DNA from 2 places in the Arthrobacter sp. TMS2-4 genome. Region 2 is predicted to be linked to the other one. Evidence: predicted binding sites of a transcription regulator. Region 2 holds the regulator's gene; the other holds the start of a gene.
What was found. Region 2 encodes HspR, which represses chaperone genes until heat shock. Its sites were predicted from a motif close to AAGTTGAGTCNNNNNGACTCAACTT; they were not measured.

Region 1: ACX80F_RS06255 (Hsp20/alpha crystallin family protein) is a predicted target of HspR. The motif match lies at 4,181-4,205, and genes of this name have one in related genera.

The regions. Positions count from the first base shown of each region.
Region 1 is NZ_JBTNDI010000003.1:156,031-162,983, reverse strand. Features, by position in the region: gene ACX80F_RS06290 (SRPBCC domain-containing protein) at 1-98, opposite strand, end outside; gene ku (non-homologous end joining protein Ku) at 168-1,007, shown strand; gene ACX80F_RS06280 (hypothetical protein) at 1,007-1,261, shown strand; gene nhaA (Na+/H+ antiporter NhaA) at 1,263-2,681, opposite strand; gene ACX80F_RS06270 (haloacid dehalogenase type II) at 2,863-3,531, opposite strand; gene ACX80F_RS06265 (DUF2630 family protein) at 3,531-3,776, opposite strand; tRNA gene ACX80F_RS06260 (tRNA-Val) at 3,968-4,041, shown strand; gene ACX80F_RS06255 (Hsp20/alpha crystallin family protein) at 4,260-4,715, shown strand; gene ACX80F_RS06250 (SDR family oxidoreductase) at 4,811-5,617, shown strand; gene ACX80F_RS06245 (hypothetical protein) at 5,712-5,930, shown strand; gene ACX80F_RS06240 (SRPBCC family protein) at 6,040-6,579, opposite strand; gene ACX80F_RS06235 (Dps family protein) at 6,795-6,953, shown strand, end outside.
Region 2 is NZ_JBTNDI010000011.1:21,454-28,406, reverse strand. Features, by position in the region: gene ACX80F_RS13365 (LacI family DNA-binding transcriptional regulator) at 1-660, shown strand, start outside; gene pulA (pullulanase-type alpha-1,6-glucosidase) at 826-3,903, opposite strand; gene ACX80F_RS13355 (LacI family DNA-binding transcriptional regulator) at 4,052-5,095, shown strand; gene ACX80F_RS13350 (heat shock protein transcriptional repressor HspR) at 5,092-5,538, opposite strand; gene ACX80F_RS13345 (DnaJ C-terminal domain-containing protein) at 5,594-6,592, opposite strand; gene ACX80F_RS13340 (nucleotide exchange factor GrpE) at 6,783-6,953, opposite strand, start outside.

The sequences.
Region 1 (6,953 bases), on a different contig from region 2:
GTCGGCGGGAAGGCGAACTGGAACTCCAGGCGCAGCACGGTCCCGCCGTCGTCGCTGGTGGTCTTGCTGACGATGGGTTCTACGGTCTCGGAAGTCACCCCTCAAGTCTAGGGGTGGACGGAGGGCTTGCTCTGGCCCGGTGCGCCTGCCTGGTGTTCACTGGACCCATGAGAGCCATCTGGAAGGGTGCCGTAGCGTTCGGCCTGGTCAACGTGCCGGTCAAGGTCTACAGCGCCACCGAGGATCACGACATCTCCCTGCACCAGGTCCACGACAAGGACGGCGGCCGCATCCGCTACCAGCGGCGCTGCGAGGTGTGCGGCGAGATCGTGGACTTCAAGCACATCGACAAGGCGTTCGACGACGGCGAGCACACCGTGGTGCTGACGGACGAGGACTTCGCCGCCCTGCCGGTCGAGAAGAGCAGGGAGATCGAGGTGGTCGAGTTCGTCCCGAGCGACCAGATCGACCCGATCATGCTCGACCGCGCCTACTTCCTGGAACCCGACAGCACCTCGACCAAGGCGTACGTCCTGCTGCGGCGCACGCTCGAGGAGACGGACCGCACCGCGATCGTACAGTTCTCACTCCGCCAGAAGAGCCGCCTCGCCGCCCTGCGCGTGCGGGGCGACGTCCTGATGCTCCAGACGCTCCTGTGGGACGACGAGGTGCGCGAGGCGTCCTTCCCGTCCCTCGAGGAGAAAGTACGGATCTCGGCCAAGGAGAGGGAGATGTCGGCTGCGCTCGTCGACTCCTTCTCCACCGACTTCGACCCCGAGAATTTCACCGACGAGTACCAGGTACAGCTGCGCACCCTGATCGAGGCGAAGATCGAGAAGGGCGACACCCTCGACACCGAGGAGACGTTCGGCGGCGCGAAGGGCGACGACGACGGCGACAACGTCCTGGACCTCATGGAGGCCCTGCGGCGCAGTGTCGAGAAGAACCGCGAGAAGAAGGCCGGGTCCGCGAAGGACTCCGGCTCCTCGAAGAAGAAGGGCGCGTGATGGGATTCTTCACCGACAGCCTCGGCCGCCAGACGGTCGCCCAGAAGCCGAACGCGCCCATCCTGGGATGGGCGGCGCTCGGCGCGGCGTCCTTCCTGGCGCTCGAGGAGCAGAACCGCGAGCGCCTGCGCCGGGCCAGTGCCGTGTGCCTGGCCCTCTGGGCCGTACTCGAGCTCGTCTCCGGGCGCAGCGGCTTCCGCCGCAGTGCCGGCGCCCTGACGCTGTCCTGGCTGTGGCGGCGCGCGAACGCCTGACTTAGCGCTGCTCGAACACGTCGGGGATGCCGTCGTGATCGGCGTCGATCTTCTCCTGCTCCTCGATCTCGCGGTACCGCTTGTTCCGCAGGCGCAGCAGCGCGGCGGCGGCGAGTGCGGCAATCAGGGATCCGAGGAGGATGGCGACCTTCGCGTGGTCGTCCTCCGGAGTGCCCTGGCCGAAACCGAGCTCGCTGATGAGCAGCGACACCGTGAACCCGACGCCCGCCAGCAAGGCGACGCCGATGATGTCCACCCAGGTGAGATCGGGGTCGAGGTTCGCCTTCGTGGTCTTCGTGACGGCGAGGGTGGCCAGCAGGATCCCGACGGGCTTGCCGATGACGAGGGCGACCATGATGCCGACGGCGATGGGATCGGTGACGGCACTCACGAGTCCGTCGACGCCGCCGATGGCCACTCCTGCTGAGAAGAAGGCGAAGACCGGCACGGCGAAGCCTGCGGACAGCGGGCGGATGCGGTGCTCGAGGGTGTCGGCCAGCCCGTCGGGCTGCACGTCGTGCGCCTTGGCCGGACCGTCGGCCGGCTCGATGTCCACGGGCTCTGCCGGGTCGTCCAGGTCGGAGGCCTTCACGCCGTGCGGGAGGACGGGGATCGCGAAGCCGAGCAGGACGCCGGCGACGGTCGCGTGCACCCCTGATTCGTGCACCAGGGCCCACACCACGAAGCCGAGCGGCAGCAGGATCAGCCAGGGAGCCCAGACCCGGCGCTGGAAGAAGGTGGGGAAGCGCTGCGCGAGGAAGGCGAAGAGCGCCAGCGGGACGAGCGCGATCAGCAGCGGCGGGACGGAGATGTCCTCCGAGTAGAAGAACGCGATGATGCTGATGGCCAGGAGGTCGTCCACGACGGCGAGCGTCAGCAGGAAGATGCGCAGCGAGCTGGGGAGTGAGGAGCCGACGACGGCGAGGACGGCCACGGCGAAGGCGATGTCCGTCGCCGTCGGGATGGCCCAGCCGCGCAGGGCCTCGGGGCCCGCATTCAGCGTGATGGCGACGTACACCAGGGCCGGCACGACGACGCCGCCGATCGCCGCGGCGACGGGGACGATCGCCCGGTCGAACTTGCGCAGGTCACCGGCGACGAACTCGCGTTTCAGCTCGAGGCCGGCGAGGAAGAAGAAGATGGCGAGCAGTCCGTCCGCGGCCCAGGCGCCGACGCTCAGCTCGAGGTGCCAGGGTTCGTAGCCGAACCGGAAGTCGCGGACGGCGAAGTAGGTGTCCGCCGCGGCGGTGTTGGCGAGGATGAGGGCCAGCACGGTGGCGACGAGGAGAAGTCCTCCGCCGACGGTCTCCTTGCGCAGGATGCCGGAGATGCGCAGGTGTTCCGGGTAGCTGCTCCGGCTGAAGACCGTTGCGCCGCGGGACGTTCCGGGCGGGCTGGACGGTGTGTCGTGGGAAGTCATGGGTTCCTGGGATCGGGCTCGCTCGTATGAGCGCCGACCAGACTTCCCGGCTCACCAGAATGACCAGCGTAGCGCGGGAGCGGATCGGACGGCGACAAGAGATGTCTCGCCCTGGGCCTTGCGCGGCCCGCAGCGTGTCCATCGGACGGACAGGACCTGCGTCGGTCACCCAGTGGGGCGGTCATCCTGCGAGGAGGCGGGGCAGCTCGGTGATCGCCGACACCTCGTGGTCCGGGCGGGTCATGACGGCGGGGTAGGGAGCGCCTGAGCGGTTGAGCCAGACCGTGCGGAGACCCGCACGCGCGGCCCCGTCGATGTCCCACGGGTGGACCGCGACGAGCACGACGTCGCCCGCCTCCCGCTGGAGCTCCTGGAGGGCGTAGGCATAGGACTCCGGGGCCGGCTTCCATCGCGGCGCATCCTCGACGGACAGGACGGAGCCGACATCTCCGCGCACGCCTGCCCGCTCGAGGAGGCCTTCCGCGGTCGCGGCGGCACCGTTGGTGAGGGCTGCCACCTCGAAGCCACTGCCGGCCAGGGCCCGGATCCCCTCGGCGACGTCCGGGTGGACAGGCAGCGCCTGCAGGCTCGTCATCACGTGGCCTACCGCGTCCCCGGGGTCCCGGTTGAGCGGCTGGTCCGCGAGGACCGTGCGCAGCGCGTCCTCGGCGACCTCGCCGAAGGGCGTGTTCTGCCCGGCGGCCGTGAGGGCGAACCCGTCACGGAGCACGGAGGCGAACCAGAGCGCGGCGAGTTGTGGAGGAGCCCCCACCTCCTCGAAGTGCTGGGACATCCGCCCCAGATCCGAGAGGGTCTCGTTGACGTCGAACAGTACGAGCGGCAGGGCCATTACTGGCGGTACCCCTCCACCTGGCTGACGGGGCGCGCGTCGGCGTCTGCCGGGTCCTCTCCGGCGTCGGCCTTCGCGCGGCGCCGGCGCAGCAGGTCCCAGCACTGGTCGAGTTCCTCCTCGACCTGCTTGAGGCGGGTCGCGTGGTCCTGCTGATCGGCTTCGGCACCCTGGGGCTGGTCACGGAGGTCGTGCTCCTCCTGGACGAGGGTCTGGATGCGCTGGAGGATGTCCTGGTTGTCCATGGTGGTGTCCCTTCGTGGGGTGATGCCTGATGGCGTCCACAACGCTCAGCAGGCTTTCCTTCAGGCTACTGAGGCCGCACCGCGATGGCCAGCACGGCGCCGGACTCCCGCCCGGCGCGGCCGTGCCAGGGGTGGAGGTAGGGGGAATTTGGCACGGGGCGCGGATGGCCTAAGCTATGGGAGAACCAATTGCCTGTGTAGCTCAGTCTGGTAGAGCATCCGCTTCACACGCGGAAGGCCCGGGGATCGAGGCCCCGCGCAGGCACTGGGAATCAGCTCGTGAGAGCACCACGGAAAGGCTCGTACCGATATGTCGGGACGGGCCTTTTCTGCGTCCCGGAGCGTTCGTTCTGGGCGAACACCAACCCTTAGCACTCGCCGCATCCGAGTGCTAACATTCTTCGTAGTTGAGCGGAGGGCGCTCAACCCTGACGAACCAACCACCCACAGGTGGCATCAGCGAAGGAGTTGTTTCCCGTGGCCATGAAATTCGACCCTTTCCGTGAACTGGACCGCGTGACCGGCGCCCTGTTGGAGGGCCGTCCCGGACTGCGCCTCATGCCGATGGACCTCTACCGTGAGAAGGACCACTACGTGCTCTCCGCGGACCTCCCGGGTATCGACCCGGGATCCGTCGACATCGACGTCGACGGCCAGCTCCTCACCATCCGCGCCGAGCGCACGCTGCGGAGCGCCGAGGGCGTCAAGTGGCTGACCCGCGAGCGCGAGAGCGGCTCGTTCCTGCGCCAGCTCAATCTCGGCCAGGGCGTCGACACGGAGGGCATCGCCGCCCGCTACGAGAACGGCGTGCTCAGCGTGACGATCCCCGTCATCGAACGCGCGAGGCCCCGCAAGATCGAAGTGATCAGCGGGGAATCCGCCGAACCGGTGCGGTCGTCATCCTCCGATGCGACACCCCAGGGCGCCGTCGACGCGTAGGACCACCCACCGCGCGTACCCCCGGACACCTGTCCGAGGGTACGCGGCGTCCTTCGAGGAGTTCCGCTTGCATGCCGGGGGGCCGGGTGCGAAGGATGGGGGGCATGGACTTCACACCGAGCAAAGCAATCGTCACCGGCTCCGATTCCGGCATCGGCCGCGCGACGGCCCTCGCCCTCGCTGCGGCGGGCTGCGACGTCGGCGTAACCTGGCACTCCGACCAGGAGGGCGCCGAGGAGACCGCGCGGCTCGTGCGGGAGAAGGGCGTTCAGGCCGCCGTCGCGCGGCTCGACACCACGGACGCGCCGGCCTGCGGCGACGTCGTCGACCACCTCGCGCAGGAGCTCGGCGGCCTCGACGTCTTCGTCAACAACGCCGGAGTCAACGGCGGCACCATGTTCATGGACACGGACTGGGAGACCTGGCGCGGCACCATGGGTGCCAACCTCGATGGCGCCTTCGTCTGCCTGCAGCGCGCGGCGCAGCACATGCTCGACGGCGGCCGGGGCGGACGCATCATCGCCGTCACCAGCGTGCACCAGGAGCAGCCCCGCGTGGGCTCCGCCGCGTACGACGCCTCCAAGCACGGCCTCGGCGGCCTCATCCGGACCATCGCGCTCGAACTGGCGGACCGGGGCATCACCGCGAACGCCGTGCTGCCCGGCGAGATCAACACGCCCATGAACGACTCCCAGGATCAGGACCCGCGCGACATGGACCGTCCCGGCATCCCCCTCGGCCGGCCCGGCGCGCCGGAGGAGATCGCCGACGTCGTGGCCTTCCTCGCCTCCGGTGCTTCCAGCTACGTCAACGGGGCCTCGTTCGTGGTCGACGGCGGGATGCTCCTCATGGGACCCCAGGCGGGATCGCACCTGACGAGCGGGAGCTGGCGGACCCTGTGACCCCGTGCGGGTGAGAGACCTTCAGCGGGCGTTCACGCGCCGTTCAGCGAGCACGGCTAGCGTGGAATCTCCGGAACCTCTCGAAAGGCCCGCCATGAACGTCCTGCCCCTCACCGCCCATGCCGACGCCCAGGACTGGTCGGGCTTTCGGGGCGGCCAGCACGTCGTCCTCCAGCACGCCTCCGGATCCAAGCTTGGCGGCGTGCTGGACATGAGGACCGACGACGCCTCCGTGGTATGGGTCCTGCTGAACGACGGCGGCGGCCGCCGCCTCATCCACCGGGAGGACGGCTACCGACTGCGTCGCGCCTGACCCGACGCGCCCGCTGGCCGATCGCCCGGCGCCGGGCCTCGACGCCGATCCCGTGGAACGGGAAGAGGCGGACCCCTTCCGGGGCCCGCCTCTTCTCGTTCGAAACACGTCAGCCGACGCGCGGACCGCCCGACTCGGGATCGTCCGTCGAGGTGTCCGGCAGGGTGCTGTTCGCCGGCTCCGCCTCGGTGGTGACACCCGAGAACGGCGCCGCGACGTCGCCACGCCAGGCGCCCGTCTCGCCACCGCTGTTCTCGATGAACGCCTTGAACCGCTTGAGGTCGCCCTTCACCTGTGAGGTGTCCGCATTGACGACGGCCCCGACCTTCTCGATGAAGGTCTCAGGGTGCCAGTCGATCTGCACCATGAGTCGGGTGGTGTTCTCGTCCAGACGGTGGAAGGTGACCACGCCCGCGTGGGATTCGCCGTCGGTGCTCTTCCAGGCCACCCGCTCGTCGGGGTGCTGCTCGGTGATCTCGGCATCGAACTCGCGGCGCACGCCCCCGATGCTCGTCACCCAGTGGGTGGAGGTCTCCGTGGTCTGCGTGATCGACTCGACCCCTCCCATGAACTGGGGGAAGCTCTCGAACTGGGTCCACTGGTTGTAAGCGGTGCTGACCGGTACTGATACGTCGATGGATTCCTGCACTGAAGCCAAAACGGTTCCTCCTAGATCGGACTCCGGCGTCGTCCGCGCACCGTTGCAGGCATCTGGACGACGAAACCGTAAGTCCCCTTAGCGTAGGCAGATCGGCTGGAATTGACCAACGCGCGCGGCTAGGGTGAAAGAAGTCCCTGCGGCAGGAATCGGCGCTTCCGGCGCCCCGGCCGACGGGAGAAAATCTCTCTAGCACTGGAGGATCCATGAAGGCATCACCCACCCTCACAGACAACATGCAGGCCGTCCTCGTCGATCTCATCGAGTTGCACCTGCAGGGCAAGCAGGCCCACTGGAACGTGGTCGGCAAGAACTTCCGTGACCTCCACTTGCAGCTCGACGAGATCATCGAGGACGCACGCCTC
Region 2 (6,953 bases):
GGCGTCATCCCGGTCTCTCTCGAGCTGAGCCGCGAGGAGCTGGGGCAGCTCCTCGCCGTGGGCAAGCCCGTCGTCGGGATCGGTGGGCCGCTCCCGGGCGCCGAGACCTACAGCGTCAACGACCGCGAGATCGCCGAGCTCGCCACCGAGCACCTGATCACCCTCGGGCACCGGCGCATCGCCCACCTCGGCGGGTCGGACGCCTTCGAGAACGATTTCCGGATCGCGGGAACGCGCCGGCAGGGCTACGAAGCGGCGATGGCCGCGGCGGGCCTGGAGATCCTCGACTCCTGGCGTATAAACGCCGACTTCACGATCCAGGGCGCGCACAGCCAGGCGAAGCAGCTTCTCGGCTACCCGCGGGACACCCCGACCGCCGTCTTCTGCGCCTCCGACGAGATGGCCGTCGGCACCATCCTCGCCGCCCGCGAGCTGGGCCTCCGCGTCCCGGAGGACGTCTCGGTGATCGGCATCGACGGCCACGAGCTCGGCGAGGCGCTCGGCCTGACCACCGTGGCCCAGTTCCCGCAGCAGCAGGGCAAGCGTGCCGTCGAGCGCCTGCTGCAGATCCTGCAGGACCCGGGCGCGTACCGCCCCGTGAACCACGCCGCCCGGACCGCCCTGATCATCCGTTCGAGCACCGCCGCCCCGTCCGCCTGACGCGATCCTCGTACCGTTCCGGGGAACTTCCACCCCCGGACGTGCATGCCGGGCCGCGACACGCCGTGGCCCCGGCCCGGAGCCGGCCCGACGTCCCCGCGGTCGGCCCGGGACGCAGGAGGGCCCGACACCCCGGGCGGGATGCCGGGCCCCGTGGGGGTACGGCTACTTCGCCTCGAACACCGCCACCGTGCGGGCCGGGACGGTGAAGGTCCCGTCCTCGGTGGCCGTGGCCTGCCGGACGACGTCGTCGCTGCCGTCCGCCTGGACGGCGTGCAGCGCGAAGCCCTGGCCTGCGGCGGGGACGTGCTGGGTGGTGGGCTCGGCGGAGGCGTTGAAGACCACCACGATGCCCGTCCGCTCGGGGTCGACGTCGGGGCCGACGGTGTCGTCGAGGTGCATCACGATCACGCCGGGCTCCTGGTCGGCGCCACTGCCCGGGAAGGACAGCTTCTCCTGGACGAGGGCAGCGGTCCCGAGGCTGAACAGCGGGCTGCCCTGCCGGATCCGCAGCAGCTCCTGCGCCTGCCCGCGCGCGGCCGCGATGTCGGCCGGTGTCGGTTTGAGCGCCGGGTCGGCCAGCAGCGGGCGCATGAACGCGTACTTGCCCTCGTTGTCAGCCCGCGGCGGCAGGCCCCGGCCGAAGCCGTTGTCCGTGCCCGTGTGGTCGAGGACGTTGAACCAGTCGCCGGAGTCGTAACTGTTGCGATCCAGCGACTTGCTGCGCAGCGCCTCGCCACCGGCGTGCCAGAAGGAGATGCCCTGGCCGAAGGCCGTGGTGGAGAGCGCCAGGGTCTGCATCCTGATGCGGTCGGCCATCGGGGTGTCGGTCGGCAGCTTGAACGCGAGCGCGTCGAAGAGCGTCTCGTTGTCATGCGCCTCGACGTAGGTGACGCTTTCCTGCGGGTCCGCGGTGTACCCGGTGGGTGACCCGTTGTAGTCCACGTCGGCGCCCGTGACCTGCGCGCCGGTGCGGTCGGTGAACGTGTAGTCCCTCAGGTTGCCCGTCAGGCCCACCCGGATCTGGTCCTGCGACAGCAGCAGTTCGGCGCGCTGTTCGGCCTCGGTCCCGTTGCCGGCGACGCCGTTCGGGTCGGTCAGCAGCCCGGAGGCGAAACCCTGGATCCGCGGGTCGTCGTCGAACGGTCCGCCACCGCGCACGGCGTCGCGGAGCCGGTCGTTGAACGTGCCGATGCCGGTGCCGGCCATGTTCGCCTGGGTCGCCTGGACGAACCGGGCGTTGTCCGCGACCTCCCCGAAGTTCCAGCCCTCGCCGTAGAGGTAGATGGATCTGCCGTCCACGCCGTCACGCTTCAGTGTCAGCTTGTCGAGCGCGGCACGGACATCGAGGATGTTCTGCTTGGTGTGGTGCCCCATGAGGTCGAACCGGAACCCGTCGAGCTTGTAGGTGCGCGCGAGCGTCACGATCGAGTCGACCATCAGCTTGCCCATCATGGTGTGCTCGGTCGCCGTGTTCGGGCAGCAGGTCGAGGTCTCGACAGCACCCGACGCGGGGTCCAGGCGGTGGTAGTAGCCGGGGACGATCCGGTCGAGGTTGTTGTCCGAGGACTGGCCGGCACCCGCGGTGTGGTTGTAGACGATGTCCTGGATGACCCGCAGCCCCGACTCGTTGAGCGAGGCGACCATCCCCCGGAACTCGCGGATGCGCGTGGCGTCCCCGGGATTCGTCGAGTAGGAGCCCTCGGGTGTCGTGTAGTGCAGCGGATCGTAGCCCCAGTTGAAGCCGTCCCGGCCCGCGACCGCGCTGACGCACTGCTGCTGTTCGGTGCTGTCGGGGGCGAACGCCTCGAGGTCGCACGCGGGTTCGGCCTGCTGCGCCCGGTCCTCCTCGATGGTGCCGATGTCGTTCACGGGCAGGAGGTGGACGGCGTTGAGCCCGCTGTCCGCCAGCTCCGAGAGCCGCTGCATGCCGGCACTGTCCGTCCTGCTGAACGCGGCGTAGGTGCCGCGCTCCGCTTCGGGCACGGTGGTGTCGGAGACCGAGAAATCGCGCACGTGGAGTTCGTAGACGGACAGCTCCTCCGGTCGCTCGAGCGCCGGTTTCGGCAGGGCCGACCACGACGACGGCATGAGTGCCGGATCGGCGAGGTCCACGATCAGCGAACGCTCCGAGTTCGTGGAGAGCCCGACGCTGTAGGGGTCGGTCACGAGGTTGTGCTCGACGGCGCCGGTCTCGGGGACGAAGACCTCGACGTCGTAGAGGTAGTACGCACCGTTCCAGTCCTTCTCGCCCTTGATGCTCCACACGCCGTCCTTGCCCGCGCGCAGGGGGCGGGTGGCGATCGGGTCCCCGCCGGAGCCGTCGCGGAAGACCTGCACGGACACGCTGCGCGCCGTGGGGGCCCAGAGCTGAAGCTCGGGCTTCTTACCCTTCCAGCTGAGGCCGAGCTCCTGGCGTGCCGCGCTCGCGTACAGGTCGTCGAGCACGCCGGGCACCTGGACGCCCGTGGATGCGAGGAGGTCTCCCTCCGGCGAGACGGCGGCCAGGAGCAGTTGCCCCTTCAGCAGGTCCCCAGCCGTCCGCGCGTCCTTCGTGCCGAGGGTCACGGTCGGCAGCTCCGCCAGATGCGGGTAGCGGGCCGCGAGATCCGCGGGCAGGGCGTCGCCGCCGCGGTCGAGGTCGATGTAGGTGCCGCCCGTGACGGCGTCGTCGGCGGCGGCGAGCCCGCCCTCCGGAGCGGAGTAGAGCCGGAAGCGGGCGTCGGCGGGCACGTCCGCACCCCAGGCGAGGGTGTCTGCCGTCAGCCAGTGCGCCGCCGTCGACCCCGTCGGCGCACTGGGCGCGTCGCTCGAGATGACGTGCGTGCGGTGGTTGTACGTGAAGGTCACGGGGCCGCCCGGGGCCTGGAGCGCCAGGTTCGCGCCACCGGCAGCGCCGTCGGCGCCGTAGTTCTCACCCCAGGACCCGTTGAGCGCCACCTTGTACTCGTAGGCTCCGGCGGGGACGTCGAAGGTCGCCGACCACGTGTCCGGAGAGCCGTCCACGGGGACGAGCGTCGTGGCGGCGCACTCCGGCTGCCAGTCGTCGGGGCAGCCGAGTTCCGCCTGCAGGGAGCCGACCAGCGCCACCGTGCCCGGCGGGGTCGTGTGGTCGGCCAGCGCGGGCGCCGGCATGAAGGTCGCGAGGAGCGGGGCGGTCAGGACGACGGCGGCCAGTCGGGAGCGGCGCCGCAGCGCTGGTCTCCCGCCGGTCCGGCCCGTGTCCAAGCTGTTCAGGGTCATGGTGGTCCTTCCCCGGCATGCGTCGCTGCAGGCCGGACGGGGGGTGGATATCCCGACCCTAAGGAGGGCACGCGGCCATCGTCAAGGAATTTACAAAACTTTCACGCAATCTTTCCAACCGGACCGGGGGCTGCGCTAGATTGGGGCCATGACTCCCGGCAAGCGTAACGAGCGGCCGCGCCTGGACGACGTCGCCCGCACCGCCGGCGTCAGCGTCCCCACGGTGTCGCGGGTCCTGAACGGCAAGGGCGGCGCCTCCCAGGAGACCCGGGAAGCCGTCCTCGCGGCGATGGACAGCCTGGGCTACGAGCGGCCGTCCCGGACGGCCGGACGCTCCAAGGGGCAGATCGGCGTCGTCGTCCCGGATCTCGTGAATCCGATCTTCCCGGCGTTCGCCGGCGCGATCGCCGCACTCCTGGCGCCGAACGACTACATTCCTGCCCTGTGCACCCTGCCGGGTGGCGGCATCACCGAGGACGAGTACGTCGCCCTCATGCTGGATCAGGGCGTGAGCGGGATCATCTTCGTCTGCGCCGCCCACTCCGACGGCCGGGCGAGCATGGAGCGCTATCGTCGCCTGCGCGGCCGCGTGCCGTTCGTCCTCGTCAACGGCGCCAGGCCCGAGATCGACGCACCGTCCGTCTCGAACGACGACGCCACGGCCATCCGCACGGCCGTCCGGCACCTCGTGGCACAGGGCCATCAGCGCGTCGGCTTCGCGTCCGGCCCCGACCGGTTCATCCCGAGCCGACGAAAGCTGGAGGGCTTCCACTCCGGGCTTCTCCAGTTCCTCGGGGAGGACGACGCCGGACCGCACATCGCGACGAGCATGTTCAGTATCGAGGGCGGACAGAGTGCGGCCAACGAGCTCATCGATTCGGGACACACAGGAATCGTCTGCGCTTCGGACGTCATGGCCCTCGGGGCCGTACGCGCCGCACAGACCCGGGGCCTCCGGGTGCCGGAGGACATCTCGGTGGTCGGGTTCGACGACTCGCCGCTCATGGCCTTCACCGATCCTCCGCTGACGACGCTGCGGCAGAACGTGGCGGCGATGGCCGAGGCGGCCGTCCACGCCCTGGTCACGGAACTGGACGGGGACCGCACCACGCGCACGGAGATCCTGTTCCAGTCGGACCTGGTGGTCCGCGGCTCCACCGGGGCGGGACCGGCGGTGCGGTCGGGCGCCTAGGTGTAGGGGGGCCGGTTGTACGCGGTGCGGGCCGGTTCGGGACGCCACACCATGAGGGCCTGACTGCGGGGCCGCGGGCGCTGCCCGCGGGCGAGGGTGACGACGTCCCCCGCGAGCCCGGCGGCGAACACCCGGCTCGACTCCGCCTGGACCCGGCGGGCCGCCAGTTCGGCGGACAGTTCCACGACGCGGGACTGCAGGGCAGCAACCTGGTTCTCGAGGTCGAGGATCCTCCGGATGCCCTCGAGCGACACGCCCTCCTGCGAGAGTCGCTGGACCTGGCGGAGGGTGCTGACGTCCTTCTGCGAGTAGCGCCGCGCACGGCCCGGCGCCCGGCTCGGCGTGACGAGGCCGAGGCGGTCGTACTGGCGGAGGGTCTGCGGATGCATGTCGGCGAGCTCGGCGGCCACCGAGATGACGTAGATGGGCAGGGTGTGGTCCATTGCGGGCAGCCCTCCTTCCGTTACCGATGCTCCCGGGTCCTGCTCGAGCGTGCTGCTACAGGCGCGCCTTCGCGGCAAGACCGGCGCGGGGATCCGCGTCCTTCGTGGCCGCGCGGAAGGTCTCCACGGCGGCCTGGGCCTCCTTGGACAGGTTCTGCGGAACGACGACGTCGACGGTCACGAGCAGGTCGCCGGTCGCCTTCGACGTCTTCACACCCCGGCCCTTGAGCCGGAGCGTCCTGCCGGACGGCGTGCCGGCGGGCACCCGCATGGTGACCATCTCACCGGAGAGCGTCGGGACCTGGATCTCGGCACCGAGCGCAGCCTCCGGGAAGCTGACGGGCACGTGGACGCGGATGTTGTCGCCGTCGCGCTTGAAGAGCGGGTGCTCCTTCACGCTGACGCTGACCATGAGATCACCAGGGCCGGCCTGGCCCGGCTGGCCCTTGCCCTTGACGCGGACTTTCTGGCCGTCACGGATGCCCGCGGGGATGCGGACGTCGATCTGCTCCCCGGAGGGCTCGCGCAGTCCGATCGTCGTGCCGTTGATGGCACCGGCGAAGGAGATGGACGTGCTCGCCGTGCGGTCGGCGCCCTTCTGCGGGCGGGTGGACTGGAATCCGCCCGGGAAGCCACCGCCGCCCATGCCCCCGCCGCCGCCGAACAGGTCGGCGAACTCGGGGGGCAGGTTGCTGTTGGAGAAGCCGGTACGCTGGCGGCTTCCCGCACCCTGGCCGAAGAGGTTGCCGAAGACGTCCTCGAAGCCGGCGTTGCCGCCGGCGCCGCCGCCCGCTCCACCCGCCGAGAAGCGCGCGCCGCCGCCCATCGCGCGGATGGCGTCGTACTGCTGGCGCTCTTCGGGATCGGACAGCACGGAGTAGGCCTCCGACACGTCCTTGAAGGTGCGCTCCGACGCTGCGGCCCCCTGGTTCTGGTCAGGGTGGTGCTTGCGGGCGAGCTTCCGGTACGCCTTCTTGATCTCGTCACCGGACGCGTCCTTGGAGACACCGAGGATCTTGTAGAAATCCTTGTCGACCCAATCCTGACTGGCCAATTGGTGTCTCCTTCCTAGGTACTGCTGAAAGTGTGGGGCCCGAAGCGTCGGGGTACAGCTTCCTGTATCCGCCACATCGGGGAGAACCGGGTGGGGTGGTCTTCCGTAGGGCCTTTAATATTCCTTCGCGAGCTCTGCGAGCGCAGGAATTTCGTTGGCCCGGGAAGACCATCCCACCCGGCGGGTACAACTACTCCGGCACTGCCACGATCACCTGGGCGGCACGGAGGACGCGCTCGCCCTTGCGGTAGCCCGCACGGAGGATCTGGCTGACGCTGTCGGCCTGGACCTCGGCGCTCGGCTGCTGCATGAGTGCCTCGTGGATGTTCGGGTCGAACACGACACCCACTTCGTCGATGCG